DNA from 2 places in the Vibrio sp. KUL80 genome. Region 1 is predicted to be linked to the other one. Evidence: predicted binding sites of a transcription regulator. Region 1 holds the regulator's gene; the other holds the start of a gene.
The links. The regulator PurR, encoded in region 1, represses purine synthesis genes. The targets are predictions, from matches to a motif close to TNANGNAAACGTTTNCNTNA.
Positions count from the first base shown of each region.

Region 1 (15,035 bases):
CGCTAGCGTTTAACAAACGAATCCGCCAAGCACTCGATGATAGAAAGCAGAACGATCTTTTTCGCTCTGTGCAGACGTTGGAAGGGGGAAATCAACCGGTTTTCCAAAACAATGGTCAACGTTTTCATAACTTCTCTTCCAATGATTACCTTGGTTTGGCATCGAGTGATGAGCTTAGATCCTGCTATCAGCGAGCGGTCAGTGAACTTGGAGTGGGTAGTGGAGCGTCTCCTCTAGTGACTGGCTACTCCAACCAACACCACAGCTTAGAGTTAGCTCTGACGGAGTGGCTTGGCTATGAGGGCGCTCTGTTTTTCTCTTCAGGGTTTGCGGCCAATCAAGCCGCTGTCTTCGCGCTGCTCAAAAAGGGTGACTTACTGATTCAAGACCGGCTAAACCATGCATCACTGATGGAAGCAGGAGCGCTTTGTGATGCTGACATGAAGCGCTACCGCCACTGCGATAATGACCACCTTGCAACTCTGCTACAGACGGACAAGCCAACGATGGCGGTTACTGAGAGCGTGTTTAGCATGGATGGTGATATCGCCGATCTAGACACTTTTATTTCTGCGTGCCAACAAGCGGGTGCTCTATCTATGATCGATGATGCTCATGGTCTTGGTGTGATCGGTGAGCAGGGAAATGGCGCGATAGGCTGCACAGCTCAGCGCGTGGATATTCTCGTGGTGACGTTTGGAAAAGCGTTTGGACTTAATGGGGCCGCTATCTTGTGCTCCAAAGAGATGAAAGAGTATCTTACCCAATTTGCCCGCCACTATGTCTATTCAACCGCGTTTTCTGCGGCTCATGCTGTGGCAATCACGAAAGCGATCGAGATGACTCAAACCCAACATTGGCGCAGAGAAAAGCTCAGCGAGTTGGGCGCTGTGTATGACGAAATACTGCAGAGTGCTCCTGGTTATATCTCAACTCAAACGCCGATAAAACCGTGGCTTGTTGGCGGTGAGGAGCATGTGCTTAGGCTGTGCAATGCATTGAAGCAAGACCAGATTTGGACGACAGCCATTCGCCCACCTACGGTACCTAAAGGATCGGCGCGACTGCGAATTACATTATCCGCGGCACATGACATTGAGGCTGTAGAGCAGCTAGCCACCAGTTTAAAACGACATTCGGAGGGATGCTAAATGTCTGAGGTATTAGCAAATCTCACGGATCATCAGACCAATAAGGTAGCAATATCAGAATCGTTTGGCCGGGCTGCAAAACAGTACGACCAACATGCTGAGCTGCAGCGCCGAGTCGCAGACCGTTTATTGGCGTTATTACCCAGTGATTTAAAAGGCCATCGCATTCTCGATTTAGGTTGCGGTACGGGTTATTGTTCGCAAGTCCTATTAGCGCGGGGAGCCAAGGTGGTGTGCGCGGACTTATCGAGCGAGATGCTCAGTGTAGCGAAAAGTCGCTGTGGTAGTGAAAATGTCAGCTATCAAGTCGCAGATGCTGAGGCTCTTCCATTTGAAAACAGTACGTTTGATATTGTGATATCGAGCTTAGCGCTGCAGTGGTGCAATGACTTAGCCGTGCCGCTAGTAGAAATGAAGCGCGTGACAAAACCCGGCGGTAGAGTGCATTTTTCTACCTTGCTCGATGGCTCACTGGAGGAGCTAAAGCGGTCGTGGAGCAAAATTGATGCATATCAACATGTCAACGACTTTACCTCGCTCAATCAGGTAAAAATTGCGTTAGCGCAATCTGAGTGCATCGACCATCAACTAGACTTGCCGAAAATAGTTATGTGGTATGAGACTGCTTTTGGTTTGATGAAAGACCTAAAAGGAATTGGTGCGACTCATGTAGAAGGTCGTTCCAAAGGGTGTACCAGCCGACGCTCATTGAAGAAGCTCGAGCTGGAATACAAGAGGTACGAAAACCAGAACGGCTTACTACCAGCCAGTTATCAAATTTGTTTAGGGTCAGTTGCATTATGATGAAAGCACTATTTATTGCAGGTACGGATACTGAAGTTGGGAAAACCGTTGTATCAAAAGCGATATTAAGTGCTGTTGGTGCACAAGGAAAAAAGACCATAGGTTATAAGCCTGTAGCTGCAGGCAGTGAGAAAACTCCCGAAGGTTGGCGTAACTCGGACGCATTGCATTTGCAAGCAGCAGCAAACCAGGAAGTTGATTATGATCTCGTTAACCCGTATGCGTTATCTTTGCCTGCGTCACCTCATATCGCGGCAATAGCGGACAACGTAGAGCTCAAATACGACGTTCTCTCCAATTTACTTGAGCAACACAAACAGAACAGTGATTTTGTATTGGTCGAAGGCGCAGGTGGTTGGCGAGTACCAGTATCAAAAGATGATTGCCTTTCTACTTGGGTGAAACAAGAAAAGTTACCTGTCGTTCTCGTCGTGGGTATTAAGCTTGGTTGTTTGAGTCATGCGATGTTGACGGCCGAAGCGATTAAGGCAGATGGTCTTGAGCTTGTTGGTTGGGTAGCTAACCGCGTCAATCCGGGCGTCGAGCATTACGCTGAGATCATCGAAATGCTGGAAGGCGCGATAGACGCTCCAAAGCTTGGTGAGGTGCCTTACGTCCCAGGCTGCAAGAAACGAGACCTAGGCAAGTACATTAACCTTGATGTAATTAGTTAACCCTTTCGTAACACAAAACACGCCAAATTAAAAAAGCCTCTTGTGGTGAATTATCGCGCAAGAGGCTTTTTGTTTTTCTCTCATACAGAATTTATGAACTCCGGTTGCATTTTTAACCAAATGAAACACTTTTTGTTCCAAATAACTGGTCGTATCACTTTACGTGTCTGATTTACTTCGAGTTTTATGAATTCTGTCAGTTTGGTGAATTTAATGTTAACTATATGTGTTGAATGGGTAATCTCGGTATGGCATTCTGTGATCAGCAACACGAGTTTAAATGCAATTGGGTTCAATGCTTAATATTGAGTGATCATGCATTGTAATCTCGTTTCAAAACGATAATTTAGAGAAAAACCATACGAAAGTTATGGAACATTTGAGGCTGAAAAATAAACAAAATAGAGCCTCTCAAACGACTTATATACAAGATTCAACGTTTGAATGTTCGGTGTAGTTATCGACATTGTCATCCGTTAATAACGAAGCTAGATACCCCCCAAATAAATACATTTAGTGTCTAGCAACATGGAAAGCTGTAATAAAAACGGAGTAATCAATGGCTGGTGTTTTAGGAATGATCCTTGCTGGAGGCGAAGGTTCTCGCCTACGTCCTCTTACGGAATCTCGCAGTAAGCCTGCAGTCCCTTTTGGAGGAAGCTATCGCCTTATAGACTTCGCACTTAATAATTTTATTAATGCGGACTTGATGCGAATTTACGTTCTTACCCAATTTAAATCTCAATCCCTGTATCAGCATATGCGCAAAGGTTGGAACCTGACGGGCATCACTGACCGATTTATTGACCCAATCCCAGCTCAGATGCGCGACGGTAAACGTTGGTACGAAGGCACCGCTGATGCTATCTACCAAAACGTTCGCTTTGTCGAACTTGCTAACCCTGAGCATGTTTGTATCTTTGGTTCTGACCATATCTACAAGATGGATATCCGTCAGATGTTAGACTTCCACAAACGTAGTGAGGCGAAACTTACGGTTTCTGCGCTGCGTATGCCGTTGGCAGAAGCATCAGAGTTTGGTGTTATCGAGGTCGACGAAAACGGTAAAATGATTGGTTTTGAAGAGAAACCAGAGAACCCGAAATCGATTCCTGGTCACCCTGACATGGCGCTTGTGTCTATGGGTAACTACATCTTTGAAGCAGAAAGCTTATGCAAAGAGCTCCGTCTTGATGCTGAGAATGAAAACTCGAGCCACGATTTTGGTAAAGACATTATTCCTAAGATGTTCCCTGAAGGTGGCGTTTATGTTTATGATTTCTCTACCAATAAAATCAGCGGCGAGAAGGATACAACGTACTGGCGTGATGTAGGTACTATTGACTCGTACTGGGCGGCTCACATGGATCTGCTTCATGAAGACCCAGAGTTCTCACTGTACAACCGAAAATGGCCACTGCATACGTATTACCCACCGTTGCCACCTGCCACCTTTGTGGATGCTGAGCACGAAAAGATCAAAGTTACCGATAGCTTAATTGCTGGTGGTAGTTACGTACGTGGATCGTCAATCTTTAAATCAGTACTAGGATTCAGAAGTAACATTGCTGCTGGTTCTATTGTGAGTGAATCTGTTATTCTAGGTGATGTTAAGATTGGTGCAGGCTGTACAATCAAGCGCGCAATCATTGACAAGAATGTTGAAATTGCCCCTGGAACTGTGATCGGTGAAGATCTAGAACTCGACGCGAAGCGTTTCCATGTGTCTCCAGGTGGCATCGTTGTCATCAAAAAAGGGACAAAAGTTGGATTCTAGAATGAGAAACATAGACGTATGGTTTCCAGTTTCAGAAGTTCAGGGACTTATTAAAAGTGGAGGCTTGGCAGATGTTGCCAAGGCTCTGCCGAAAGCTCTGCAAGAACTTGGCAAGGACGTAGCCATCACTCTGCCAGGCTACCAAAAACTACCAAATAAGGATCAGTATGAGTTCGTGCTAGCCACTGAGCTAGAGCATTGGCCTCATACACCTTATCAAGTCAAGAAAACCCATCTCGATGGTGTCGAAGTCTACGTCATTGAATGTGACCGTTACTTTGACCGTCCAGAACTGTATGCAGAACACAACCGAGCGTACGCTGATAATGGCGAGCGTTTTGGATTTTTCGCAGCCGCCAGTCTGGATGTGTTACCAAAGCTGGGCATTAAGCCTGCAATTGTTCACGCGAATGATTGGCACACAGGCCTTATCCCATTCTTACTTAAGACTCGTTACGCTGAAGATGAGCGTTTTCATGGTACTAAGTCAGTACTGACAGTACACAACGCGATTTTCAAAGGGATTTTCTCTTACAGTCAGTTAGAGATTATTCCTGAGCTTCATCTCTCTGGAATGGAGTTTCTACAGTACGGTGACGGCTGGGTAAGTACATTGCGAGCGGGTATTGCTTTTGCAGATAAGATCAATGCAGTGAGCCCGAACTATGCCGCTGAGCTGGTGACACCGTTAGGCTCACATGGCTTGGTTGATGATTTCGTTCATCGTGCCAAAGATCTCCATGGCATCGTTAATGGATGCGATTACTCAGAGTGGAACCCAAGCCACGATGAGTATTTGCCTGAGCATTACGACGATGACTTAGAAAGCATGCTAGCGGGTAAACTCGCATCAAAAACGGCGCTACAAAAAGAGCTCGGCCTACCAGAGCGTGAAGTGCCGATGATTGGCATGGTTTGTCGTTTGACGCACCAAAAAGGTTTTCACTACATCCTTCCTATTTTGGATAAGTTCCTAAAGAATGACGTGCAAGTCGTCATTATTGGTACAGGTGAGCCGCAAATTGCTTCTCATCTTAATGATCTGGCGGAAGAGTTCTCAGATAAGTTGGCGTTTGTCGAAGCTTACAGCAATCGCTTTGCTCATCTGGTAGAAGCTGGTTCAGATTTCTTCCTTATGCCTTCTGAGTTTGAAGCGTGTGGTTTGAACCAAATTTATAGTATGGCTTATGGTACGTTACCAATTGTGCGTAAAGTCGGCGGTTTGAAAGACACGGTTATTGATTTTGATGATGACCCTAACAATGCCACTGGCTTTGGTTTTGTTGAGCCTTGCCATGATGCTTTGTTAATTGTCCTGCAACGCGCACTGCTATTCTATCTGCAACACCCTGAGCAGATGCATGAAATGCAGCTTCGCTCAATGCGAAAAGACTTCAGTTGGACTGAGTCAGCCAAAGAGTACGTTAAGATGTACGACCTGGCGCTCGAGGCAAACTAGAGCAAAAATTGAAAAGCGGCGTTATGCCGCTTTTTTTATAATCGACTACACTTGTAAATCATTTTTACCAAAATTCCTGTGAGTTTTTGTCCGTAAAACGGCGAATTATGGTAACGTAACGCCCACATACATCACGAAACTTGAGAACTATGTCAGAGAGCTTGCTATTCCATAAAACTTATCAGCACCCAACGAGTAATGAGTGGGTGGTATTCGTACATGGGGCAGGTGGAAGCTCAAACATATGGTTTAAACAGATTCGTGCTTACCGAGAGCACTTTAACCTGCTGTTTATTGATCTTCGCGGTCACGGTAAGTCAAATCAACTCCTTAAAGACATTATGTCGAACAAGTACACCTTTAAAGAGGTGACGATGGATATCGTTAAAGTACTTGATCACCTTAAGATTCAGTCAGCCCACTTTGTCGGTATGTCTTTGGGAACGATTATTGTGCGCAACATTGCCGAGTTGGCACACTCCCGAGTTCGTTCCATGGTCTTAGGCGGTGCGGTCACTCGCTTTAATACTCGCTCGCAAATTCTGGTGAAAATTGGCAACTGGAGTAAGCACATTATCCCTTATATGTGGCTTTACAGCTTGTTCGCGTACATTGTCATGCCGCAAAAAGGCCAAAAAGAGTCACGATTGTTATTCGTCCGAGAGGCGAAGAAGCTGTGCCAAAAAGAGTTTAAGCGCTGGTATCGTCTAACGACAGAAGTAAACCCTCTCAACCGCTACTTTAAAGACCGAGAGTTGCCGATTCCGACTTTGTATTTGATGGGTGATAAAGACTATATGTTTATTAAGCCAGTCAAAGAGATGGTGGCTGAACATAAGTCCAGCCGTCTATTAGAGATCAAAGATTGTGGTCATGTGTGCAATGTTGAGCGTCCAGAAGAGTTCAATAAGCACTCAATAGATTTCATTAAGTCTGTGGCATCGTAGCCGTTTGTGGCGTCTGACAGTTCCAGCAGACGCCAAATTGCGCTTCGTTAGTCTCGTGGCAAGCGGAACATACCCACGGCATGTTACCGCTTTTCTCAGCCTGATTTTGCCAATCTTGAATGACAGCTCGTGCCATCATTTCTTGCTCTTTGTTGAAAAGCCAAACGTAGGGTAGAGAACTTTCGTCAAACGGTACTTCCCCTCGTAACCCAAAAACACCTTCGCCTCGTACTTCACACTCTATACCTTCAGCCATCAACTGCTGTTGGACAATATGTGTTTCTGGTGGGTTATTGCCTACAAATATCTTCATCTATTCCTGTACCTGTGGTGAGCGAGAGATTTTCCCCATAATCCATTTGGCAATAAGTGGGAACAAACCGAGTAGGGCAAACGATGCCAACACGGTAGGGGAAACAATGCCTGATAGACTGTCAATGTTCGCTAGCTGGGTACCTGCATTGAGGTATACTGCAGTTCCTGGCAGCATGCCCAGTTGACTCACCAAGTAATACTTAGAGACTCGAATTGGCGTGAGACCCATCAATAAGTTAATCAAGAAAAATGGGAACACAGGAATGAGTCTTAGAGAAAATAGATAGAAAGCACCGTCTTTTTCGACACCTTTATTGATCGTCTCAAGTTTCGAACCGAACTTACTTTGTACCCAATCGCGAAGTAGGAAGCGACTGCTCAAGAATGCCAATGTAGCGCCTATGGTACTAGCAAATGAAACGAGCAGTAGACTTGTCCAGAAGCCGAACAATGCGGCGCCAAGTAAGGTAACCACGGCAGCGCCTGGAACAGAGAATGCAGTAATCGCTATGTAAGCGAAGAAATAGGTGAGGGCAGCAGCCACGAAGTTCTCATTGATGTATTCACTCAGTGCGACTTGTTGTGCTTTTGCGTTTTCTAGTGTGAGGTGTTGACCAAAGTTGATGCCTAAGTAAATGACGACAGCAACCAAAACCAATCCTAGTATCAGCTTCTTGCTCATGACGATATCCTTTTGATGACTCAGTATTAGTGTAGTAGAAAGGATGAGTATGTTTTTCCTTTCAGCTAATACAAAAAAATCAGCCATAAGGCTGATTTTTTCTTGAGATTACCGTAGCTTAATTAATTAAGCGAGCCAGTTCATCTCTTTTAGTCTGAGGAATCACAGACCAATGAGTACCATTTATCGCACCTTCAAGAGCCCATAAAAGCTCTAAACCTACGGTACTTGAATGGGTTCTCTGAATGGCCTTGAAAGCCTCAACCGAACCATGATCCTGAAGTTCAACCACTGATTCAATGCCTGCTTTTTTGAGCATACGCTCAGTGGCAAGGCGAAGATTAGGAAGGTCTTTCAGGCGATTAGGTTTCGCTTCGGATTGTTGCTCTTTCTCAGTTTTCGCGAACTCGAGTGCCTGTTTAGCGTGATCGAGAATACCTTCTTGATCTTGCCAACAGTCTTCAGGTAACGCGAAGTACTTAGTAACAACGGGAAATCCACGCTTTTTATAAACATAAGGCTTGTAACCCAGTTTTTTGAAGGTGGATACGGTCTGACGGTTAGTTCTGATATGTAATTTGTTATTCACTGCTAAGGCAAACATCGTATCATCTACGAAGATGCCAAATCCCCCAAACATGGAGCGAGACTTTACTCTTCCAAGCTGAGCGAATAATTGCATTGAATTTTTTAGTATAGGATTATCCATGCTTTATTCTTTTCTCGGTGTTATTGATTGTGTCACCAGAATCAGGTCCGAGAGTATAGCAATCAGGTGTCAGAGCTCTGTTAGGCATATGCCATAACTGAGCCTTCTCCCCTTGCCATCGGCAACCCCGCTACCTATCAATTAAAAATTGGTTTAGGCCGGAGGCTTTGCGTCCCACCCTTTCAGATGGTTTGCCCTGTGCGTGACATGCATAGAATAAATGAAAACAACATAATCCTATCATTACTCATTTTTAGAAGTGTGATCTTGGTTCAAATAATGACGGATTATTTGTGCCTGTGGGTGCGTAAAAAACTAACAATTGAAAGGTGAAAATTTGAATGAAGTTCAAAAAAAAGTGCCTAGAAAGGCACTTTTGTCAGCATTATGTAAGGTTTTTGACAGAGTCGCGTTCAACAATCTCTGGGTGCATTTCGAAAATGCGCTTTTCATGACCTTTATCTTTGATTCGTTCTAATAGAATCTCAAACGCGTTTTTACCTACACGACGTTTTGGTTGGTGAACCGTCGTTAGTGGTGGCGAGAAGTACTCAGCTAGCTCAATATTATCGTATCCAATGACAGAGATGTCCTCAGGTACGCGCACACCCAGTTGTTGCAGGCGACTCATTAAGCCAAACGCCATTGTGTCGTTGAAACAGAAGATAGCGGTAGGTCGGTCTTCCATTGCTGCGATGCGGTTAGCTGCGATAACGGCTGTATCGCATTCGAAGTTGCCTTCAAGAATACGATCATCTTTCATCTCGATACCTGCCTCAGCAAGGGCACGTTTGTAACCGATGATACGCTCTTGGCACACGGCTTTTTCTAGATGGCCACTCAGGCAGGCAATATCCGTGTGACCTTTTTCGATCAGGAACTTCGTTGCCAGATAACCGCCTTCTTCAGAGTTATCGATGATCTTGTCCGCTTGTGAGCTTTCTGGGCCCCAGTCCATGATAACTTTAGGAATGTCGGCGTGACGCTCAAGCATCTCTAGCAGCTCTTCGGTAAGATCAGAGCACATCACGAGGATGCCATCCACGCGTTTCTCTGCCAGCATGCGAATGTAATCGCGTTGCTTTTCATACACGCCACCAGTGTTACATAGGATCAGCGTGTAGCCTTGGCGGTAGCAGTAGCTCTCAACACCATCGATAACCTCAGAAAAGAACAGGTTAGTGGACTGAGTCACTAACATACCAATGGTTTTCGTTGAGTTACATTTTAAGCTACGTGCAACGGCGCTTGGTGCGTAGTTGAGTTCGTCGACCGCCGCCATCACTTTTTCTTGAGTTGCTTCAGCAACAAAGCGAGTCTTATTAATAACGTGGGATACTGTGGTCGTTGAAACGCCTGCAAGGCGGGCGACATCTTTAATAGTTGCCATAGTGATATCCTATTAGTCGCGGCTTGATAATTAACGTTGGTACCGCTTCAAGTATAGTGGTCTTTGCAAATTTATAACGCTATGTTGTTGTAAACATAGTATTTGGCTGCGAAAACCGAAAGTTGCATGCAAGCCGCGGCGAAAAAAGCTCAGAGCGTAGATTTCAACAGGTATTTTTGGACACAAGTCCGCGTTGAATGCCAATGGCATTTGCATTTAAACGGCGGATTGTAGACTTAGGTTTGGGCGCTGGCAATGACTTATCCAATAAATTTATAACTAAAGCGCAAATTAATTCTCACAGATGTGATGCAAATGATTTGCGCTTTAAGGTTGGCTAGCCTTGCTCACCCTCTAGGTAGGTGTAGTCAAGTTGGCAGAATGCTTCGAGTAGTTTAGCGGCAGCGGCATAAAACCCAAACTCGTCGTGAGTTTGGCATTTCGCAACAAACTGAGGTAGCCATGTCATCAAGTAGTTCTTGATGAACTCTGCTTGCTCGTGCAGCGCATCGTTCATATGTGCCTCCGCTTCAAGCTCATTGGAGCGAATGATTAAGTTGCCTAGAAAATCTAGCTCGATCGCGAGGTGATCCGCTGGCTCATTTAAGTCCTTATTCACTGCCACACTGTGCTTAGCTAACAGGTCAGCCATATCCTGTGCAGGTTGATCATTTAAAAGACCAGACTTACCAATATACATAGAGGCATAAGGCAATGCGCCGTGCTTGTCCGACTTTAAAAATAGATCGCAAAAATCGGCAGAAAGCTCTAATTGTGCGTCTTCTCTGACTTGAAGGCGGTTCAAGGACTCTGTAAAGACCTGAATGGGTTCTTTTAGGGAAGGGTTTTCTCCTAAGCCAGATAAGAAAGAGCGAATTTCAGGGCTGTGGTATTTGTTGAGTTCATCATCAGTGAGCTCGGCAGCGAATAGGCTTGAAAGCCACCAATAGATTTCTGCGCGTTGCTCATTAAATGCTTTGATTTCTTGCATTTGAATAATCTCCAAAAATGATAACCCTATTTTAGCCAATAAAGATGAATAGCAATAACTTGTTGTGTGAAAAATTGAGTTAACTTATGAAAAAATAAGACAAAAATTAATTTCTTTAAGGGTAAGTTAACACGAGTATTCGTTGCATATGAGACGCAATCGTTTTGGTTGTTTTGAATCAAAAAATAGTAAGGTTTCCATGCCTATGAGGGGATGTAGACTAGAATTGTGAATGTTTATGAATAGAATGTCCTTGTCATGACAAGATTGAGAAACCACAGATGAAATATCACGTTTTGGTTGTAGAAGATGACGTAGTCACTCGCAGTAAACTGGCTGGCTACTTCGAAAATGAAGGCTACTTGGTTAGCGAAGCTGAAGATGGTCAGACGATGCGTCAGGTGCTGGAAGAATCCAGTATCGATCTCGTCATGCTAGACATTAACCTGCCTGGTGAAGATGGTTTGATGCTAACAAGAGAGTTAAGAAGTCAGTCAGACATTGGAATTATTTTAGTAACCGGTCGCACTGATAGTATCGACCGCATCGTGGGCCTCGAGATGGGTGCAGACGACTATGTCACTAAGCCGTTTGAGCTACGCGAACTGTTAGTGCGAGTAAAAAACCTATTGTGGCGTATTTCACTAGCGCGCAAACAGCCAGTACTTGAAGAGTCAGTGCAAAACGAGCATGTGGTTCACTTTGGTGAATGGACGTTTGATAAGCAGCGTCGTTCACTGACGAATAATGGCGACCCTGTGAAACTGACCAAGGCTGAATATGAATTGTTAGTTGCACTCTCAACGTATCCAAATCAAGTTCTGAGCCGTGAGCGTATCCTCAATATGATCAGTCATCGAGTTGATGCGCCAAACGATAGAACCATTGATGTTCTTATCCGTCGCATGCGTGCCAAGATGGAATCCGATCCAAAGAATCCACAGATATTTATCACTGTCCATGGCGAGGGCTACATGTTTGCTGGTGATTAAAGTCGGCTAGCGTGTAGTGATAGAAAATGCTCCAGTTGTCTCTTTGATAGCTGGAGCTTTTTTATGGGAGCAATGTAGAGATACCTGGGCGTTGTATATGCAACTTGTAACTATTTTTGTTAACTGACTCGCGTGAGAAGTCGGTGCTTTCTGAGTCGGAAAAAGACTCTATAAACCTGAGCTAGTTTGATAGTGGCGTCGTTTCCGTTGAACTGCCTCGATTGGGCAGCATTGATTGGCAACGACATTCTTTGGTTCAACAAAAGGATTTTCCATGACCAAGCTACAATTAGGCTCTATTCCAATATTTAAACGGTCAGTGAATTTGTCGCTGATGCTTACCTCGAGTTTACTGTTTTCTGCACCAAGCTTGGCAGTACAGTGTGACAGTTTGCCTTTTTGGGACGACGGCACAAGCTACAACGGTGGCGCTCAAGTTCAATGGCAATCATCGGCGTACCAAGCGAACTGGTGGAACCTTAACGCTAACCCTGTTAACCACTCCGAACCTTATCAAGAATGGTCACTAATAGGGGCCTGTGATGCTGGTGGCACAAACGCTGCTCCCTCTGTGACGATTACATCTCCAGCCTCCAACGCACAGTTAGCCTCAGGAAACCAAGTCACCTTCTCTGCATTGGCCGAAGACAGTGATGGGGAAGTTCGAGAGGTGATATTTGAGCTGCAAGGGGCGCAACTGGCAGTGCTATCGAGCCCTCCTTACCAAGTAACTTGGCTGACTGAAAGTGGCAACTATGAGTTGGTAGTTACCGCCATTGATGATAAAGGTGCGTCTATTCAATTAACTCAGACATTTTCAGTCGTAGACGCATCTAATCAACCACCTGTTGTTACCTTGACCAGTTCGAAGACTCAAGTTTCGGTAGGAGATAGTGTCCAGTTTACCGCAGAGCCCTCAGACTCGGATGGTTCCATTAGCAAGGTTGAATTTAGTGTCAATGGTGCACTAGAAAAGTCTGTGACCGCAGCACCTTGGGTCATGGATTGGATATCACCTGCTGCAGGCAGCTATACGATACAAGCCGTTGCGGCAGACGATAAAGGCGCGACGTCCCAGTCGCAAGTTATCACGGTTGAAGCCACAGCGTCGGCAGGAGGCAAATGCTCAGGTGCGACAACCTATATTGCTGGCAGTGGCTACGCAACCGGGCAGAATGTGGTCAACAATGGCGAGCTCTATCAATGTCTTGTTGGCGGCTGGTGTTCATCTGACTCTGCATGGGCTTATGAGCCTGGCGTTGGACAGTACTGGCAAGACGCCTGGAGTGGTCAAGGTGCCTGTGCGACGGCACCAAATATTGAACTTATTTCACCGGTAGAAGGCGAAACAGTTCTGCTAGGAAGTGATGTCACTATCGTTGCGAATATTGATGATCTGGATGGAACAGTTGCCGATGCTGAGGCATTCGTGAATGGTACGTCAATAGGCTTAGTGACGGCATCACCTTATCAATGGACGTGGAATGCAGTGGGACAGGGCTCTGTAGATTTAAAGGTCATTGCTACTGACAATGAAGGTAACAGCAATCAATTAAACACAACGGTATCAGTGACTGATCAACCTATGGTCGCTACGATTACTTCTCCTTCTTCTGGCGATGTCGTCGCGATTGGCAAAGCTGTGACTGTGAATGCGAATGTCAGCTCCCTGCAGAGTGAGGTGGCTAAGGTTGATCTCTACACTAATGGTCTTTTGGTCAACGGTGACACCACGCCGCCGTATCAGTTCTCTTGGACACCAACGACCATTGGGAACTATCAACTGAGTGTCATCAGCACGGATCTGCAAGGGAATACGGTGACGTCTGCTAGCGTCGGCGTGTCGGCAAAATCTGTAGTCCAACCGAAACATAAGCTCGTCGGCTACTGGCACAACTTTGTCAATGGTGCGGGCTGTCCAATTCCACTTAACCAAATGTCGAAAGACTGGGACATTATCGACATTGCTTTTGCTGACAATGACCGTAACAGCAATGGTACAGTGCATTTTAATCTCTACAATGGTAACATCTACTCGAGCTGTGCTCCGATAGATCCCGTTCAGTTCAAACAAGACATCAAAGACTTGCAAGCGGAAGGTAAGATTATCGTTCTTTCGCTTGGTGGCGCTGAAGGCACCATCACGCTGAACACAGATGCGGATGAAACTGCGTTTGTCTCGAGTTTGTCAGAGATCATCAATGAGTGGGGATTTGATGGATTAGATGTTGATTACGAAAGTGGCTCAAATCTCGTCCACGGCAGTCAAATCCAAGCGCGTTTGCCGCGTGCATTAAAAGCTATCGAAGCGAATACGGGCGGCGACATGTACCTTACCATGGCACCGGAACATCCGTATGTGCAAGGCGGAATGGTCGCTTACTCTGGTATTTGGGGCGCTTATATTCCCCTTATCGATCAATTGAGGGATACCTTAGATCTTTTGCATGTGCAGTTATACAACAATGGTGGGCTGGCCAATCCTTATACGACGGGCGCTGCGCCAGAGGGCTCTGTGGATATGATGGTGGCGGCATCACGTATGCTTACCGAGGGATTTGAGTTAGCTGACGGCAGTCGATTTATGCCACTGCGTGATGATCAAGTCGCCATTGGATTACCTTCAGGTCCAAGCTCAGCGAACTCAGGACAGGCACCAATTGCTAACATAGAAGACGCATTGGATTGTATGATCTCCCTAAAGCGTTGTGGCTCTATCGTACCTACTCAAGCATCACCAAAGTTTGGTGGTGTAATGACATGGTCGATCAATTGGGATCAGCATGATGGCTTTAATTTCTCTGTTCCAGTGAAAGCAAAGCTGAATCAGCTAAATGCCAACTAGCTGTTTTCAATAGCAAAAGACCTCATCCAATGATGAGGTCTTTTTTAACCGGTTTGGTTGGCTCCTGATGGTTTAGTTAGCACCAGAGACCGTTGCATCTGCGTCAGAAACAGCGGAAGTGTCATCCTGCGTTTCCTGAGGCGCGAGCTGCTGTTCTAACTCATCTTGTTCCAGTTGTGTAGGTTCTACACTTTCAGGATCGAACTCTGATACAGAAAATGTCAAATCACGAATGCTTTCGTTTGCCACCCAATCTCGTAATCTCTGCCAAACTAATCCCATGGTCTCGTGCCAGTAGC
Region 1 is NZ_AP045841.1:2,366,215-2,381,249, reverse strand. Features, by position in the region: gene AC6I8U_RS10950 (8-amino-7-oxononanoate synthase) at 1-1,151, shown strand, start outside; gene bioB (biotin synthase BioB) at 1-13, shown strand, start outside; gene bioC (malonyl-ACP O-methyltransferase BioC) at 1,152-1,955, shown strand; gene bioD (dethiobiotin synthase) at 1,952-2,629, shown strand; gene glgC (glucose-1-phosphate adenylyltransferase) at 3,189-4,406, shown strand; gene glgA (glycogen synthase GlgA) at 4,408-5,865, shown strand; gene AC6I8U_RS10925 (alpha/beta fold hydrolase) at 6,015-6,812, shown strand; gene AC6I8U_RS10920 (putative signal transducing protein) at 6,793-7,125, opposite strand; gene AC6I8U_RS10915 (TVP38/TMEM64 family protein) at 7,126-7,809, opposite strand; gene AC6I8U_RS10910 (TfoX/Sxy family DNA transformation protein) at 7,928-8,518, opposite strand; cyclic di-GMP riboswitch class I at 8,636-8,724, opposite strand; gene purR (HTH-type transcriptional repressor PurR) at 8,904-9,908, opposite strand; gene torD (molecular chaperone TorD) at 10,246-10,899, opposite strand; gene torR (two-component system response regulator TorR) at 11,181-11,891, shown strand; gene AC6I8U_RS10890 (Ig-like domain-containing protein) at 12,166-14,736, shown strand; gene elyC (envelope biogenesis factor ElyC) at 14,809-15,035, opposite strand, start outside.

Region 2 (15,035 bases), 1.1 Mb from region 1:
CTAACGACAACCTAGCAGCCTTTAGCGGCTACCAAAGAAATAGGAAACAACTGCTGGCCACTGGGGTTGAGGTTTATGAATTTAAGCCCGATGCTAAAGTCAGGCAGCGAGTAATGACGGAACACATGTATAAAAAGCTACCGACTACGCCTATTTTTGGTCTTCACGCGAAAACAATGACGATTGATGACACCATTACCGTTGTTGGTACCTACAACCTTGACCCACGTAGTGCTAACTTGAACACGGAGAGCTTTGCCATCATCCATTCTCCAGAGATCACTGAGCATGTCTCAGCCGCTATGAAGGTGGAAATGGAGCCTGAAAATGCATGGCGGATAACTGCAGATTTCAATCCAGATAATGAAGTTAGCGTCACTAAAAGGGTCGGAGTGAAACTGCACCGAGTCGTGCCTAAGAATATCCTCTAGCTACAGCACCGTTGTTTAGCGACAAACCGCAGAAACGAAAAAGGCCCTGACCTAAGTCAGAGCCTTTAAATATGGCAGGGGTGGACTGGGTCGGCATTCCGGAGGTTTGATGGGACTTGCCACCAAGCGGGCTAGAGATTCAGAGGGACGCCTAGTTATCCCAACACATTGCTTTGAAAAAGCGAAAACAAAAAAGGCTCCGACCTAAGTCAGAGCCTTTGAATATGGCAGGGGTGGAGAGATTCGAACTCCCAACACGCGGATTTGGAATCCGCTGCTCTGCCAATTGGAGCTACACCCCTAAAGTGTTATCTAATCTATGTTATTTAATGGCTTAAATCAACACGTTAGATTCAAAAAAGCCTCGTCGTTAGACGAGGCTTCTTAATAAGTGGCGGAGTGGACGGGACTCGAACCCGCGACCCCCGGCGTGACAGGCCGGTATTCTAACCAACTGAACTACCACTCCGCAGTGGTCTATTTAAAGTCTTATCTCAATCGTGCTTTAAACAGATATTGTTCAAAGCCTGGCGATGTCCTACTCTCACATGGGGAAGCCCCACACTACCATCGGCGCTATTGCGTTTCACTTCTGAGTTCGGCATGGAGTCAGGTGGGTCCACAACGCTATGGTCGCCAAGCAAATTCTTTAATTCGGAAAGCTGTTTTCTCTTATATTAAGAGCGTGTTCTCATACACATTCAAAGTTCTTGCTTTGAGTCCATCAAAACCCTTTGGGTGTTGTATGGTTAAGCCTCACGGGCAATTAGTACAGGTTAGCTCAACGCCTCACAACGCTTACACACCCTGCCTATCAACGTTCTAGTCTCGAACAACCCTTTAGGACACTTAAAGTGCCAGGGAAGACTCATCTCAGGGCTCGCTTCCCGCTTAGATGCTTTCAGCGGTTATCGATTCCGAACTTAGCTACCGGGCAATGCGTCTGGCGACACAACCCGAACACCAGAGGTTCGTCCACTCCGGTCCTCTCGTACTAGGAGCAGCCCCCTTCAATCTTCCAACGCCCACGGCAGATAGGGACCGAACTGTCTCACGACGTTCTAAACCCAGCTCGCGTACCACTTTAAATGGCGAACAGCCATACCCTTGGGACCGACTTCAGCCCCAGGATGTGATGAGCCGACATCGAGGTGCCAAACACCGCCGTCGATATGAACTCTTGGGCGGTATCAGCCTGTTATCCCCGGAGTACCTTTTATCCGTTGAGCGATGGCCCTTCCATTCAGAACCACCGGATCACTATGACCTGCTTTCGCACCTGCTCGAATTGTCATTCTCGCAGTCAAGCGGGCTTATGCCATTGCACTAACCTCACGATGTCCAACCGTGATTAGCCCACCTTCGTGCTCCTCCGTTACTCTTTGGGAGGAGACCGCCCCAGTCAAACTACCCACCAGGCACTGTCCGCAGCCCCGATAAGGGGCCGACGTTAGAACATCAACACTACAAGGGTGGTATTTCAAGGACGGCTCCACTAATACTGGCGTACTAGTTTCCAAAGCCTCCCACCTATCCTACACATGTAGGGTCAATGTTCAGTGCCAAGCTGTAGTAAAGGTTCACGGGGTCTTTCCGTCTAGCCGCGGGTACACTGCATCTTCACAGCGATTTCAATTTCACTGAGTCTCGGGTGGAGACAGCGTGGCCATCATTACGCCATTCGTGCAGGTCGGAACTTACCCGACAAGGAATTTCGCTACCTTAGGACCGTTATAGTTACGGCCGCCGTTTACCGGGGCTTCGATCAAGAGCTTCGACCTAAGTCTAACCCCATCAATTAACCTTCCGGCACCGGGCAGGCGTCACACCGTATACGTCATCTTACGATTTTGCACAGTGCTGTGTTTTTAATAAACAGTTGCAGCCACCTGGTATCTGCGACTCCCCATAGCTCCATCCGCAAGGGACTTCACCGCGAGGAGCGTACCTTCTCCCGAAGTTACGGTACCATTTTGCCTAGTTCCTTCACCCGAGTTCTCTCAAGCGCCTTGGTATTCTCTACCCGACCACCTGTGTCGGTTTGGGGTACGATTCCTTACAATCTGAAGCTTAGAGGCTTTTCCTGGAAGCATGGCATCAATGACTTCACTACCGTAGTAGCTCGACATCGTGTCTCAGCCTTAAAAAGAGCCGGATTTACCTAACTCTTAAGCCTACGCACTTGAACCTGGACAACCGTCGCCAGGCCCACCTAGCCTTCTCCGTCCCCCCATCGCAATTGTAAGAAGTACGGGAATATTAACCCGTTTCCCATCGACTACGCCTTTCGGCCTCGCCTTAGGGGTCGACTCACCCTGCCCCGATTAACGTTGGACAGGAACCCTTGGTCTTCCGGCGAGGAGGTTTTTCACCCCCTTTATCGTTACTCATGTCAGCATTCGCACTTCTGATACCTCCAGCAGACCTTACAATCCACCTTCAACGGCTTACAGAACGCTCCCCTACCCAATATACAAAGTATATTGCCGCAGCTTCGGTTTATAGCTTAGCCCCGTTACATCTTCCGCGCAGGCCGACTCGACTAGTGAGCTATTACGCTTTCTTTAAATGATGGCTGCTTCTAAGCCAACATCCTAGCTGTCTAAGCCTTCCCACATCGTTTCCCACTTAGCTATAATTTGGGACCTTAGCTGGCGGTCTGGGTTGTTTCCCTCTCCACGACGGACGTTAGCACCCGCCGTGTGTCTCCCGGATAGTACTTACTGGTATTCGGAGTTTGCAAAGGGTTGGTAAGTCGGGATGACCCCCTAGCCTTAACAGTGCTCTACCCCCAGTAGTATTCGTCCGAGGCTCTACCTAAATAGATTTCGGGGAGAACCAGCTATCTCCAGGTTTGATTGGCCTTTCACCCCTAGCCACAAGTCATCCGCTAATTTTTCAACATTAGTCGGTTCGGTCCTCCAGTTGATGTTACTCAACCTTCAACCTGCCCATGGCTAGATCACCTGGTTTCGGGTCTATATCCAGAGACTGAACGCCCAGTTAAGACTCGGTTTCCCTACGGCTCCCCTAAACGGTTAACCTTGCCACTGAATATAAGTCGCTGACCCATTATACAAAAGGTACGCAGTCACACCACGAAGGTGCTCCTACTGCTTGTACGTACACGGTTTCAGGTTCTATTTCACTCCCCTCACAGGGGTTCTTTTCGCCTTTCCCTCACGGTACTGGTTCACTATCGGTCAGTCAGTAGTATTTAGCCTTGGAGGATGGTCCCCCCATATTCAGACAGGATATCACGTGTCCCGCCCTACTCGATTTCACTGATGATGAGATGTCGGTTACGGGGCTATCACCCTGTATCGCGGCACTTTCCAGAGCCTTCACCTGTCTCATTAAAAGCTTAAGGGCTAATCCAATTTCGCTCGCCGCTACTTTCGGAATCTCGGTTGATTTCTCTTCCTCGGGGTACTTAGATGTTTCAGTTCCCCCGGTTCGCCTCGCTGAGCTATGTATTCACTCAGCGATACCTACTTATGCAGGTGGGTTTCCCCATTCAGGAATCTCAGACTCACAGGTTATTACTACCTAATCTGAGCTTATCGCAAGTTATTACGCCTTTCATCGCCTCTGACTGCCAAGGCATCCACCGTGTACGCTTAGTCACTTAACCATACAACCCCAAAGGGTCTTTGTTACGTAACCAAAGTTGTCTGCAATTTTTATACATGATGCAGACTCGATTTTGCCGGACTCAAATTCCAAGAACACTTGAATGTGTTGGTACCTACATCTTTCGATATAGGATTTGAGAACTTTTAATTGAATAAGAACAATCAATTCTTATTCGTCAGCTTTCCAAATTTTTAAAGAGCATGTTTTCTACAGCAATAAAGCTTTCGAAACCATTTTTAAGAGCACTTAAAGCTTTTCTTTTAAAAGAAATGCGCTTAAAGATGGTGGGCGATACCGGGCTCGAACCAGTGACCCCCTCCTTGTAAGGGAGGTGCTCTCCCAACTGAGCTAATCGCCCACGAAAATCATTCCGTGGAATGTTCAAGAATGGTGGAGCTAAGCAGGATCGAACTGCTGACCTCCTGCGTGCAAGGCAGGCGCTCTCCCAGCTGAGCTATAGCCCCATTTCTTGAGAGTTCCTTCAAAGAAGGAATGGTGGGTCGTGCAGGATTCGAACCTGCGACCAATTGATTAAAAGTCAACTGCTCTACCAACTGAGCTAACGACCCAATGGTATCCCGTAGGGGAGTCGAACCCCTGTTACCGCCGTGAAAGGGCGGTGTCCTAGGCCTCTAGACGAACGGGACACTAAGCAGTAAGTGTTGGGCACTTACTATTTTCTGCTTTCGCTTTTCAGCAAAAACAAAATCTCTTTATCTTTACAAACCTAATCAATCTGTGTGAACACTCATCGCAATAATCTATTCGTATAAGGAGGTGATCCAGCCCCAGGTTCCCCTAGGGCTACCTTGTTACGACTTCACCCCAGTCATGAACCACAAAGTGGTGAGCGTCCTCCCGAAGGTTAAACTACCCACTTCTTTTGCAGCCCACTCCCATGGTGTGACGGGCGGTGTGTACAAGGCCCGGGAACGTATTCACCGTGGCATTCTGATCCACGATTACTAGCGATTCCGACTTCATGGAGTCGAGTTGCAGACTCCAATCCGGACTACGACGCACTTTTTGGGATTCGCTCACTTTCGCAAGTTGGCCGCCCTCTGTATGCGCCATTGTAGCACGTGTGTAGCCCTACTCGTAAGGGCCATGATGACTTGACGTCGTCCCCACCTTCCTCCGGTTTATCACCGGCAGTCTCCCTGGAGTTCCCACCCGAAGTGCTGGCAAACAAGGATAAGGGTTGCGCTCGTTGCGGGACTTAACCCAACATTTCACAACACGAGCTGACGACAGCCATGCAGCACCTGTCTCTCAGTTCCCGAAGGCACAAGACTGTCTCCAGTCTCTTCTGAGGATGTCAAGAGTAGGTAAGGTTCTTCGCGTTGCATCGAATTAAACCACATGCTCCACCGCTTGTGCGGGCCCCGTCAATTCATTTGAGTTTTAATCTTGCGACCGTACTCCCCAGGCGGTCTACTTAACGCGTTAGCTCCGAAAGCCACGGCTCAAGGCCACAACCTCCAAGTAGACATCGTTTACGGCGTGGACTACCAGGGTATCTAATCCTGTTTGCTCCCCACGCTTTCGCATCTGAGTGTCAGTATCTGTCCAGGGGGCCGCCTTCGCCACCGGTATTCCTTCAGATCTCTACGCATTTCACCGCTACACCTGAAATTCTACCCCCCCTCTACAGTACTCTAGTCAGCCAGTTTCAAATGCAGTTCCGAGGTTGAGCCCCGGGCTTTCACATCTGACTTAACTAACCACCTGCATGCGCTTTACGCCCAGTAATTCCGATTAACGCTCGCACCCTCCGTATTACCGCGGCTGCTGGCACGGAGTTAGCCGGTGCTTCTTCTGCAGCTAACGTCAAATGATGCCGCTATTAACGACACCACCTTCCTCACTGCTGAAAGTGCTTTACAACCCGAAGGCCTTCTTCACACACGCGGCATGGCTGCATCAGGCTTGCGCCCATTGTGCAATATTCCCCACTGCTGCCTCCCGTAGGAGTCTGGACCGTGTCTCAGTTCCAGTGTGGCTGATCATCCTCTCAGACCAGCTAGGGATCGTCGCCTTGGTGAGCCATTACCTCACCAACTAGCTAATCCCACCTGGGCATATCCTGACGCGAGAGGCCCGAAGGTCCCCCTCTTTGAGCCGAAGCTATTATGCGGTATTAGCCATCGTTTCCAATGGTTATCCCCCACATCAGGGCAATTTCCCAGGCATTACTCACCCGTCCGCCGCTCGACGCCGTTAACGTCCCCCGAAGGTTCAGTTAACTCGTTTCCGCTCGACTTGCATGTGTTAGGCCTGCCGCCAGCGTTCAATCTGAGCCATGATCAAACTCTTCAATTTAAGATTTTGTTCGGCTCAATGAATACTGAACATTACATAAAAGTAATGTTTGAATTGACTGTGCTGAATCTTTCGATTCAATGGTCACTTCGTTTCATTGAAACCTAATTTGATACCGCTCTTTATTAAGAGAAATATCTAATTTGATTATCATCAACGAGTGCCCACACAGATTGATAGGTTTATATTGTTAAAGAGCTTGTTTCGAGCTTCGGACTAAGCATCCCTCTCAAAACGGATGGCCATTTTAGCGAGATAAGTTTTCGTGTCAACCACTTTTTTCAACTTATTTTGCTAAGCTTCTTAGAAGCTTGTGACCTTCTGACTCGTTGGGGATTTCGTTGTCCTTTCCCGTGTCAGCGAGGGGGCATTATAGAGATCGAAATCACATTGGCAATACCCTAAATGCAGTTTTTTCGCATTTTTTGTTTGTATGGTTATTTTTTGTGCTTTGGCGCTGTAAATTACTGCAATAACTCGCCAAAATAGCCCCATTCCACAGATTTAGAGACTGATATGACTTCAATTCGCAGTTACAAGGGCATAAAGCCACAATTAGACAGCTCCGTCTATGTAGATGAAACCAGTGTTATCGTCGGTGATGTCCGCTTTGGTAAAGATGCCAGTGTTTGGCCCCTAGTGTCAGCGCGTGGTGATGTGAACCATATAGAAATCGGTGAGCGCACTAATATCCAAGACAACAGCGTATTGCACGTTACCCATAAGAATGCGGAAAACCCTGAAGGCTACCCATTACTCATAGGTAATGACGTGACTATCGGTCATAAAGTAATGCTACACGGCTGCACCATCAAAGATAGGGTTCTTGTGGGCATGGGGAGCATCGTACTTGATGGCGCAACCATTGAGTCCGATGTGATGATAGGAGCAGGTTCGCTGGTGCCACCTAATAAAGTTTTAGAAAGTGGCTACCTCTATGTAGGCAGCCCGGTCAAACAGGCTCGTCCTTTAACCGATAAAGAAAGAGCCTTTTTGCTGCGCTCTGCCAATAACTATGTGCAGAACAAAAATGACTATATGCAGGAAGTAACGATCATTCGTTAGTTAATGATAATGCGTCCCTGTTCATCGAAAGCCTCATCTTCAACGAGGCTTTCAGCTATCTCTTCTATATCAAAGCGCGCCGCTTCAAACTGCTCGAAGGCGTTTTCCTTTGAAACCTCACTGGAGTTATTAAGCTTACCCAGCTTGTCCAGACTCACCAAACAGATAATCAACATTCCAGCCTGCTGAGCATGAAACTCAACCATGCCGGCTTCCTCATTCCAAGTAAGCTGGTCAGAAAACAAAATGGACTGATTCATTCGATTAACCTTCTAGGTTCTTTCTTAGTTCTCGTAATATCTGCTTAGTACCCGGTCTCAAACCTCGCCATAGCATGAAGCTTTCGGCCGCTTGCCCAACTAACATACCTAAACCATCATAAGCGAATCTTGCGCCAGAGTCCTTGGCCCATTGATTGAATGTCGTGAGCCCTTGACCATAAGTCATGTCATAACTCACGGTGTGGTTAGCAAAGATAGCACTGCTAACATCAGGAAGCTGTTTATAGAGACTGGTAGAAGAAGAGTTGATGACCACATCATAAGCGTTTGCTATATCGCTCATTGGCACCGCTGCAATTGGGCCAAACTCATCAAAAAGCTCAGAGAGCTGCTGTGCTTTTTCAAAAGTACGGTTGGTGATGGTTATAGATGCGGGCTTTTGATCGAGAAGTGGCTTGAGAACACCTCGAGCAGCACCACCAGCACCAATCACTAATATGGAGGCGCCTTCTAACTGAACTTGGTGTTGTAGCAGATCTTGAACTAAGCCTTCGCCGTCGGTGTTATCTCCAATGATTTCGCCGTCATCAAGTTTCTTGAGCGTATTGACCGCACCGGCAAGCTGCGCGCGCTCGGTCAGACGACCTGCGAACTGATAAGCGTCTTCTTTAAATGGTGCGGTAATGTTGCACCCTTTACCACCCGATAGAAAAAAGTCCGTTGCCGCTTGCTTGAAGCCTTCAGGTTCTGGCTCTTGGCGACCATACTCTAGGTTTTGCGAGGTTTGTCGTGCGAAAAGTGTATGAATATACGGTGACTTACTTTGTGAAATGGGGTTACCAAATACAACGTACTGATCGGGCTTGCTCATGTCTGTGCCTACTGTCCTTGCCTAATGGGTGCCGAAAGGTATAGCTCGACACTATCATTTCGACACACATTCGCCAAGTTGAACTGTGGCTATCCGCTCGACTACCACTCTCTAGGTTTTAGATAGTCGCTGTACAGTTTCGCCTCGGCACTTCCCTCTTCGGGTTGGTAACTGTATTCCCAACGAGCCAATGGAGGCATCGACATCAGAATGGACTCTGTACGGCCGCCACTTTGCAAGCCAAACAGCGTCCCACGATCATAAACAAGGTTAAACTCTACATAGCGTCCGCGACGATACAGTTGGAAATTACGCTCGCGTTCACCGTAAGACTCATCTTTGCGCTTCTCGACTATAGGCAAGTAAGCATCGGTATACCCATTACCTACCGCCTGCATGTAGGCAAATGAGCGTTCAAATCCCCACTGATTGAGATCATCAAAGAATAAGCCACCTACACCGCGAGTTTCATTTCGATGTGGCAAGAAGAAGTAATCATCACACCATTTTTTATGCTCTGCATAGACGTCTTCACCAAATGGCTGACAGATTTGCTTAGCGGTATCATGCCAGTGCTGGCAATCCTCTTCGAACGGATAAAACGGTGTCAGGTCAAAGCCTCCACCAAACCACCAAATCGGATCTTCCCCCTCTTTTTCTGCAATAAAAAAGCGCACATTGGCATGTGAGGTAGGGATATAAGGGTTTTTAGGGTGAATAACTAACGAAACCCCCATCGCTTCAAACTTACGCCCGGCTAACTCTGGTCGATGAGCCGTTGCGGAAGCGGGCATCTTGTCACCAAACACGTGTGAGAAGTTCACGCCGCCTTGCTCAAACACGTGGCCGTCTTTCATCACTCGGCTGCGACCACCGCCACCTTGTTCACGTTGCCACTCATCTTGTTGAAAGACAGCAACACCATCTTGTTGCTCGAGTTTTTGGCAGATATCGTCTTGAAGCTGAAGTAAAAACGCTTTGACTTGATGTTTATCGACTTGCTGCACAGGGTCTCCTTAGCCTTGTCGTAGTACTTTTAAGGTGCGCGCATCGCGGATTTCACTAGGCTTGTTTCGACCGCCCGTTTCACCCTCGAGAATAGCCGCTAATCGGTCACCGAGCTGATCTTTCACTTCTTCTGTCGTCATGCATGATGGCATGCCGGAAAGGTTAGCACTGGTTGATGTAATCGGCTTGCCGTAGGCCAAGCACAGTTTTTGCACCAGTTGATGGTCGGTCACACGCACCGCAATAGTATCAAAAGCACCGCTTAACCAAGAAGAGACTCGCGAGCTGGCTGGCATGATCCAGGTATAAGGCCCTGGCCAGGTCTGTTGAACACTCTCAAGTTGTTGCTGCGTTAGTTGTGTTTCATCTATATAGGGACGCAGCTGTTCAAAGTTGGCCGCGATGAGGATAAGACCCTTCTCTACCGGACGCTCTTTAACAGCCAGCAGCTTTTCAATCGCCTTAGTATCATCTGGATCGCACCCAACACCGAACACGCCTTCCGTTGGATAAGCAATTACTTCACCGGATTGAAGCGCCGCAACTGTGGTTTGAAAATTATCCACCGAGACTTCCTTTTATTAAAAGCTAAACAATTATTTTACATTTCAACGGCACTATGCTCAAAAGCCGAGTGAGAATCCAGAAAAAAACACAAAATTCACCCACGCAAACGTTTTCCTAAGAAAAAAATCCTCGTATAATGCGCGCAAATTAGTCCATTTGCACACGCCTTGAAGGAGCTTCGGATGAAAGTCGGCATTATTATGGGTTCAAAATCAGATTGGCCAACCATGAAACTTGCAGCAGAAATGCTGGATCAGTTTGGTGTGGATTATGAAACCAAGGTTGTTTCTGCTCACCGTACACCGCAACTACTCGCTGACTACGCGACCTCTGCTAAAGAGCGTGGCATCTCAGTTATCATCGCCGGCGCAGGCGGTGCTGCACACCTTCCGGGCATGGCTGCAGCATTCACAAGCGTTCCTGTATTAGGCGTTCCAGTTCAAAGCCGTGCCTTAAAGGGCATGGATTCATTACTGTCTATCGTGCAAATGCCAAAAGGCATTGCGGTTGGCACACTGGCAATTGGTGAAGCAGGTGCAGCAAATGCCGGTATCCTAGCAGCGCAAATCATTGGTGTTCACGATAATGCCGTGATGGAAAAAGTTGAAGCGTTCCGCAGCCAACAAACAGAAACCGTACTTGCTAACCCAGATCCTTCTGAGGACTAACAATGAAACATGTACTGGTTCTAGGGGCCGGACAACTGGCACGTATGATGTCACTGGCTGGCGCTCCATTGAATATTCAAATCTCCGCGTTTGACGTGCGTAGCGAGAATATCGTTCACCCACTAACACTTGAAGTTTTGGGTAACGGTCTAGAGCAGGCGATCGCTCAAGCTGATGTGATTACCGCTGAGTTCGAACATATTCCACATGACGTGCTCGCAATCTGTGAGAAGAGTGGCAAGTTCCTACCTTCGACAGAGGCCATCAAAGCCGGTGGTGACCGTCGCATAGAGAAAGCACTTCTCGACAATGCCGGAGTGAAGAACGCTAAATACGCTGTCATCAACACACGTGATGATTTCGACGCGGCCATTGAGCATGTTGGTCTTCCAATGGTGCTCAAAAGCGCTTTAGGCGGATACGATGGTAAAGGCCAGTGGCGATTGAAAACGCTTGATGACGTCGATGCTATCTGGACCGAAATGGCACAGTGCATTGCTGAATCAGACAGCCAAGCCATTGTTGCCGAGGAATTCGTTCCTTTCCAACGCGAAGTCTCATTGGTTGGTGCTCGCAACAAACAAGGTGAGATTGCTATCTATCCACTGGCGGAAAATGTGCACACCAATGGCGTATTGACACTATCTACTGCGATTGATGAACCTGAACTTCAAGCACAAGCGGCGCAAATGTTTACCGCTGTTGCGGAGTCTCTGAACTATGTGGGTGTACTCGCGCTTGAATTTTTCGATGTCAATGGTCAATTGCTTGTCAACGAGATCGCTCCTCGCGTGCACAACTCTGGGCACTGGACTCAGCAAGGTGCTGATACCTGTCAGTTCGAAAACCACCTGCGCGCAGTATGCGATATGCCGCTGGGCTCGACACAAGCCATTCGCGCGACATCAATGGTAAACATTTTAGGTGAAGATACCCTGCCAGAAGCCGTGCATGCTCTGACTGGCTGTCACGTGCACTGGTATGGTAAAGACAAACGCGCTGGTCGCAAGATGGGTCACATTAATGTGACTGCAGACGACAAAGCCGCGTTAAAAGCACAGCTGCTTGCGTTGTCTGAACTCCTAGATGAGACGGCATTTCCTGCACTTAAACCTGCCGCTGAAGCACTTTAAGCTTGGTTGTACTCTAGAATTTAAAACGGCTCCCATTGGGAGCCGTTTTGTTATTCGCTTGCTTGCACTTTATGGCAGCGCCTTGAAGCGCACTCGAGCACCGTACCCGATGCCCGCTTCTTTTCTACCAGCAACTCAAAACCACAATATTGACAGTACCCCTCGACTGGAGGGTGATTAACTGCGAACTTACACTTCGGATACTGATCACAGGCATAAAAGGCCTTGCCGAAGCGAGACTTTCTCTCTGTCAGCGCGCCTTTCGCACATTCTGGGCAGGAGACCGACGCTTGCGTTGGCTGCTCTGGCTCTTCTTGCTTGTTAGGTGATTGAATGAAATGACATTCTGGGTAGTTACTGCAGCCGATAAACATCCCAAATCGTCCTTGGCGCAACAGTAGCTCTGAGCCACAGTCAGGGCACGCTACACCTAACTCTTTGATGATATGACCATCATTTTGATGCAAGGGTTTAATGTAATCGCAACTAGGGTACTGATCGCAACCTAGAAAAGGGCCGTGTTTGCCATTTTTAAGGATCAGCTTACCAGCGTCACATTGAGGACACGGCTCATGATCCAGTGCATGCTCATGAGCCGAGAAAAGTTGATTGTCGATTTTACCACTCATGGTGTTCTCTTAACGCAAGCAACCCAATTGATTGGGCTGGGAGGATTAATGCACCACACCTCGTTCAGCGGTGTAGATGAGTTCTTCCATGAGAGTGTACGCGTTTTCGTTGCCTGGAACATTGAACAAAACCATTAAAATGATCCATTTCAGGTCATCGAGCTCAAAGTCGTTGGTTTCCAGTCCCATTACACGGTCGATAACCATTTCACGAGTTTCTGTGGTCAGTACACCAATCTGTTCTAGGAACATCAATAGTCCACGACTTTTCACATCCATGCGCGTCATTTCTTGAGCGGTGTAGATCCGTGTCGAGGTCGCGGCACTCATCGCAATGGCGGAGTGATTGTCGGTGTTTTGCAGCTCAGCTAGATCCTCAAGCCATTCGAGTGCCTTGTAGATATCTTTTTGCTTAAAGCCTGCTCTTAACAGCTCATCCTCAAGTTCGTCTTGGTCTACCTGCAGATCTGCATCGCTATGCACGTAGGTTTCGAACAGGTACATCAGTATGTCCATCATCATAGCTAGCCTCTCCCCTTAAGAATATAACCACCGTTTACAGCAACAACATGACCCGATAATTCGAGCTCTAAAAGCTGTTGCATGACCTCTTGAACAGGAATATGGGTCTTTTGCGCCAAAATATCAACCGGCGTTGCCTCTATTCCTACGTTAGCCAACAGATCTGCAAATGGCAATTCTTCTTTATCAATAACTTGGTCAAAAAGTGTTGGTTGTACTTTTTTAGACCAGTTAGACAGAGATTCTATTTCACACAATACATCTTCAACATTTTGTACGAGACAGGCACCGGCTCGTATTAATGAATGACACCCCGAGTGATAGGCATGGCGAATGGAACCGGGAATAGCAAAAACTTCACGTCCTTGCTCCGCTGCATATTTTGCGGTTATCAGTGAGCCACTTTTTTCTGCCGCTTCCACCACCACAACACCGAGCGATAACCCGCTGACAATTCTATTTCGTCTCGGAAAGTACTCGGCTCTCGGCTTTATCCACGGAAGGTGTTCACTCACCAAGGCTCCGTGCTGAGCAACCCTTTGCGCGAGGGAACGGTGGCGGGCTGGATAAATAGAGCCTAGCCCTGAGCCCAATACCGCTATGGTTTTCCCGCATGCATCTAGTGCTCCCTGATGAGCATGGCCATCAATTCCGAGTGCCAGACCGCTTGTTACACAATAGCCATATCGAACAAACTCAGCCGCAAAGCTGCGCGCAGTCTCGAGCCCGCCTGTACTGGCATTTCGGCTGCCTACCATGGCGATCTGCTGCTCGGACAACACACTCACATCGCCTTGGACATAAAGAATAGGAGGACAGCCCTTAGACTCACGCAATAATGGCGGATAGTGCTCATCTTGATGGGTTAAGATGTGGTTGTCAGCACCACTGCTCCATTCCATCGCTTTATATGCAAGCTCAACTGACTTACGCCGAATAAAGCTCACTTGATTTGGCTTGAGCCCTATCGCAGATAAGGTTTGTTCATCTGACTCCACAATGTTGCGTGGGTCATCAACGGCTAGCAGCTTATAAAACGTGACGGGACCAATTCCCGGACACAGGGAAAGGCGAAGCCAAGCGACTCTTGTATTATCATCCATAGCATTCATCCATACCTTTCATCGATAGCATGGTCCATTAACTGGTCGGTGTTTTATCAGGATTGGCCACGATAGTTTGGCGAGTAATGGGCTCACTGGCCTCGGTAATGAGAGCGATACTGAAAAACGGATAGCTGCGAATCACCACAAGATGCCCAATTTCTATCGTCGGTAATTGTTGTGATAGCCCTTCTTGGTAGGTGTCAGTCAATCCGTGCTCCCCTTGAGCGAACTGAAACGCCTGTGCCGGTCTCACCAGTGTGTAGCTACTCCCTTGCTCAATACCAGACACAAACCCGTGATTAAGTACCACCGCCTGACCTCGAACCGCATAATGGGTGGCTTCCATCATGCCAACAATAGCAAGTCCATCGACGGGTATTCCGGCGTGAGGTTCGAAAGATTGGAGGTGTTCAGGCGTTTGAATCGACGACAGAGGAATCACCACATCCTGCTGTTTAACTTCATGAATGAGCCTTTCAATCTCAAGCGTTGTGATGTCAGCACTCTGTGATTTAGTCTTCGCGACTGCCACCATCCTAACCTGCTGCATACTGTACTCTGGTTGCAATGCAGAGAATGTTTGGCTTACGCGGTAAATGGCCCAATCGGTCTCATTACCTTGATAGTTGATATAAACATCATCTTGCGCGGTGACATACTTTAGCCCGTTGCTGGAGCCAATCACTTTGGGAAAATCTCGCAGCTCACTACTTAAGACCAATCCTTCTGTGCGTGTATAGCGAGCTTGCGTTATCGCGTTAATTGCAGCGATCGGTGCTTTGCTAGCGATTTGAATACTCGGCGATAGCTTCTCAAGTTTTTTACGAGTCAATCTTGGCTGGCCATCGACCCAGCT
Region 2 is NZ_AP045841.1:3,489,455-3,504,489, forward strand. Features, by position in the region: gene AC6I8U_RS16245 (phospholipase D family protein) at 1-431, shown strand, start outside; tRNA gene AC6I8U_RS16250 (tRNA-Trp) at 657-733, opposite strand; tRNA gene AC6I8U_RS16255 (tRNA-Asp) at 824-900, opposite strand; rRNA gene rrf (5S ribosomal RNA) at 957-1,072, opposite strand; rRNA gene AC6I8U_RS16265 (23S ribosomal RNA) at 1,177-4,065, opposite strand; tRNA gene AC6I8U_RS16270 (tRNA-Val) at 4,350-4,425, opposite strand; tRNA gene AC6I8U_RS16275 (tRNA-Ala) at 4,456-4,531, opposite strand; tRNA gene AC6I8U_RS16280 (tRNA-Lys) at 4,561-4,636, opposite strand; tRNA gene AC6I8U_RS16285 (tRNA-Glu) at 4,639-4,714, opposite strand; rRNA gene AC6I8U_RS16290 (16S ribosomal RNA) at 4,838-6,389, opposite strand; gene AC6I8U_RS16295 (gamma carbonic anhydrase family protein) at 6,906-7,454, shown strand; gene AC6I8U_RS16300 (DUF1488 family protein) at 7,451-7,714, opposite strand; gene aroE (shikimate dehydrogenase) at 7,719-8,546, opposite strand; gene hemF (oxygen-dependent coproporphyrinogen oxidase) at 8,648-9,553, opposite strand; gene tsaC (L-threonylcarbamoyladenylate synthase type 1 TsaC) at 9,563-10,120, opposite strand; gene purE (5-(carboxyamino)imidazole ribonucleotide mutase) at 10,304-10,789, shown strand; gene AC6I8U_RS16325 (5-(carboxyamino)imidazole ribonucleotide synthase) at 10,792-11,922, shown strand; gene AC6I8U_RS16330 (DNA topoisomerase family protein) at 11,973-12,551, opposite strand; gene AC6I8U_RS16335 (DUF494 family protein) at 12,597-13,073, opposite strand; gene dprA (DNA-processing protein DprA) at 13,076-14,176, opposite strand; gene AC6I8U_RS16345 (LysM peptidoglycan-binding domain-containing protein) at 14,214-15,035, opposite strand, start outside.
Region 2: a site for PurR is predicted at 10,220-10,239, ahead of purE (5-(carboxyamino)imidazole ribonucleotide mutase). Genes of this name have one in related genera too.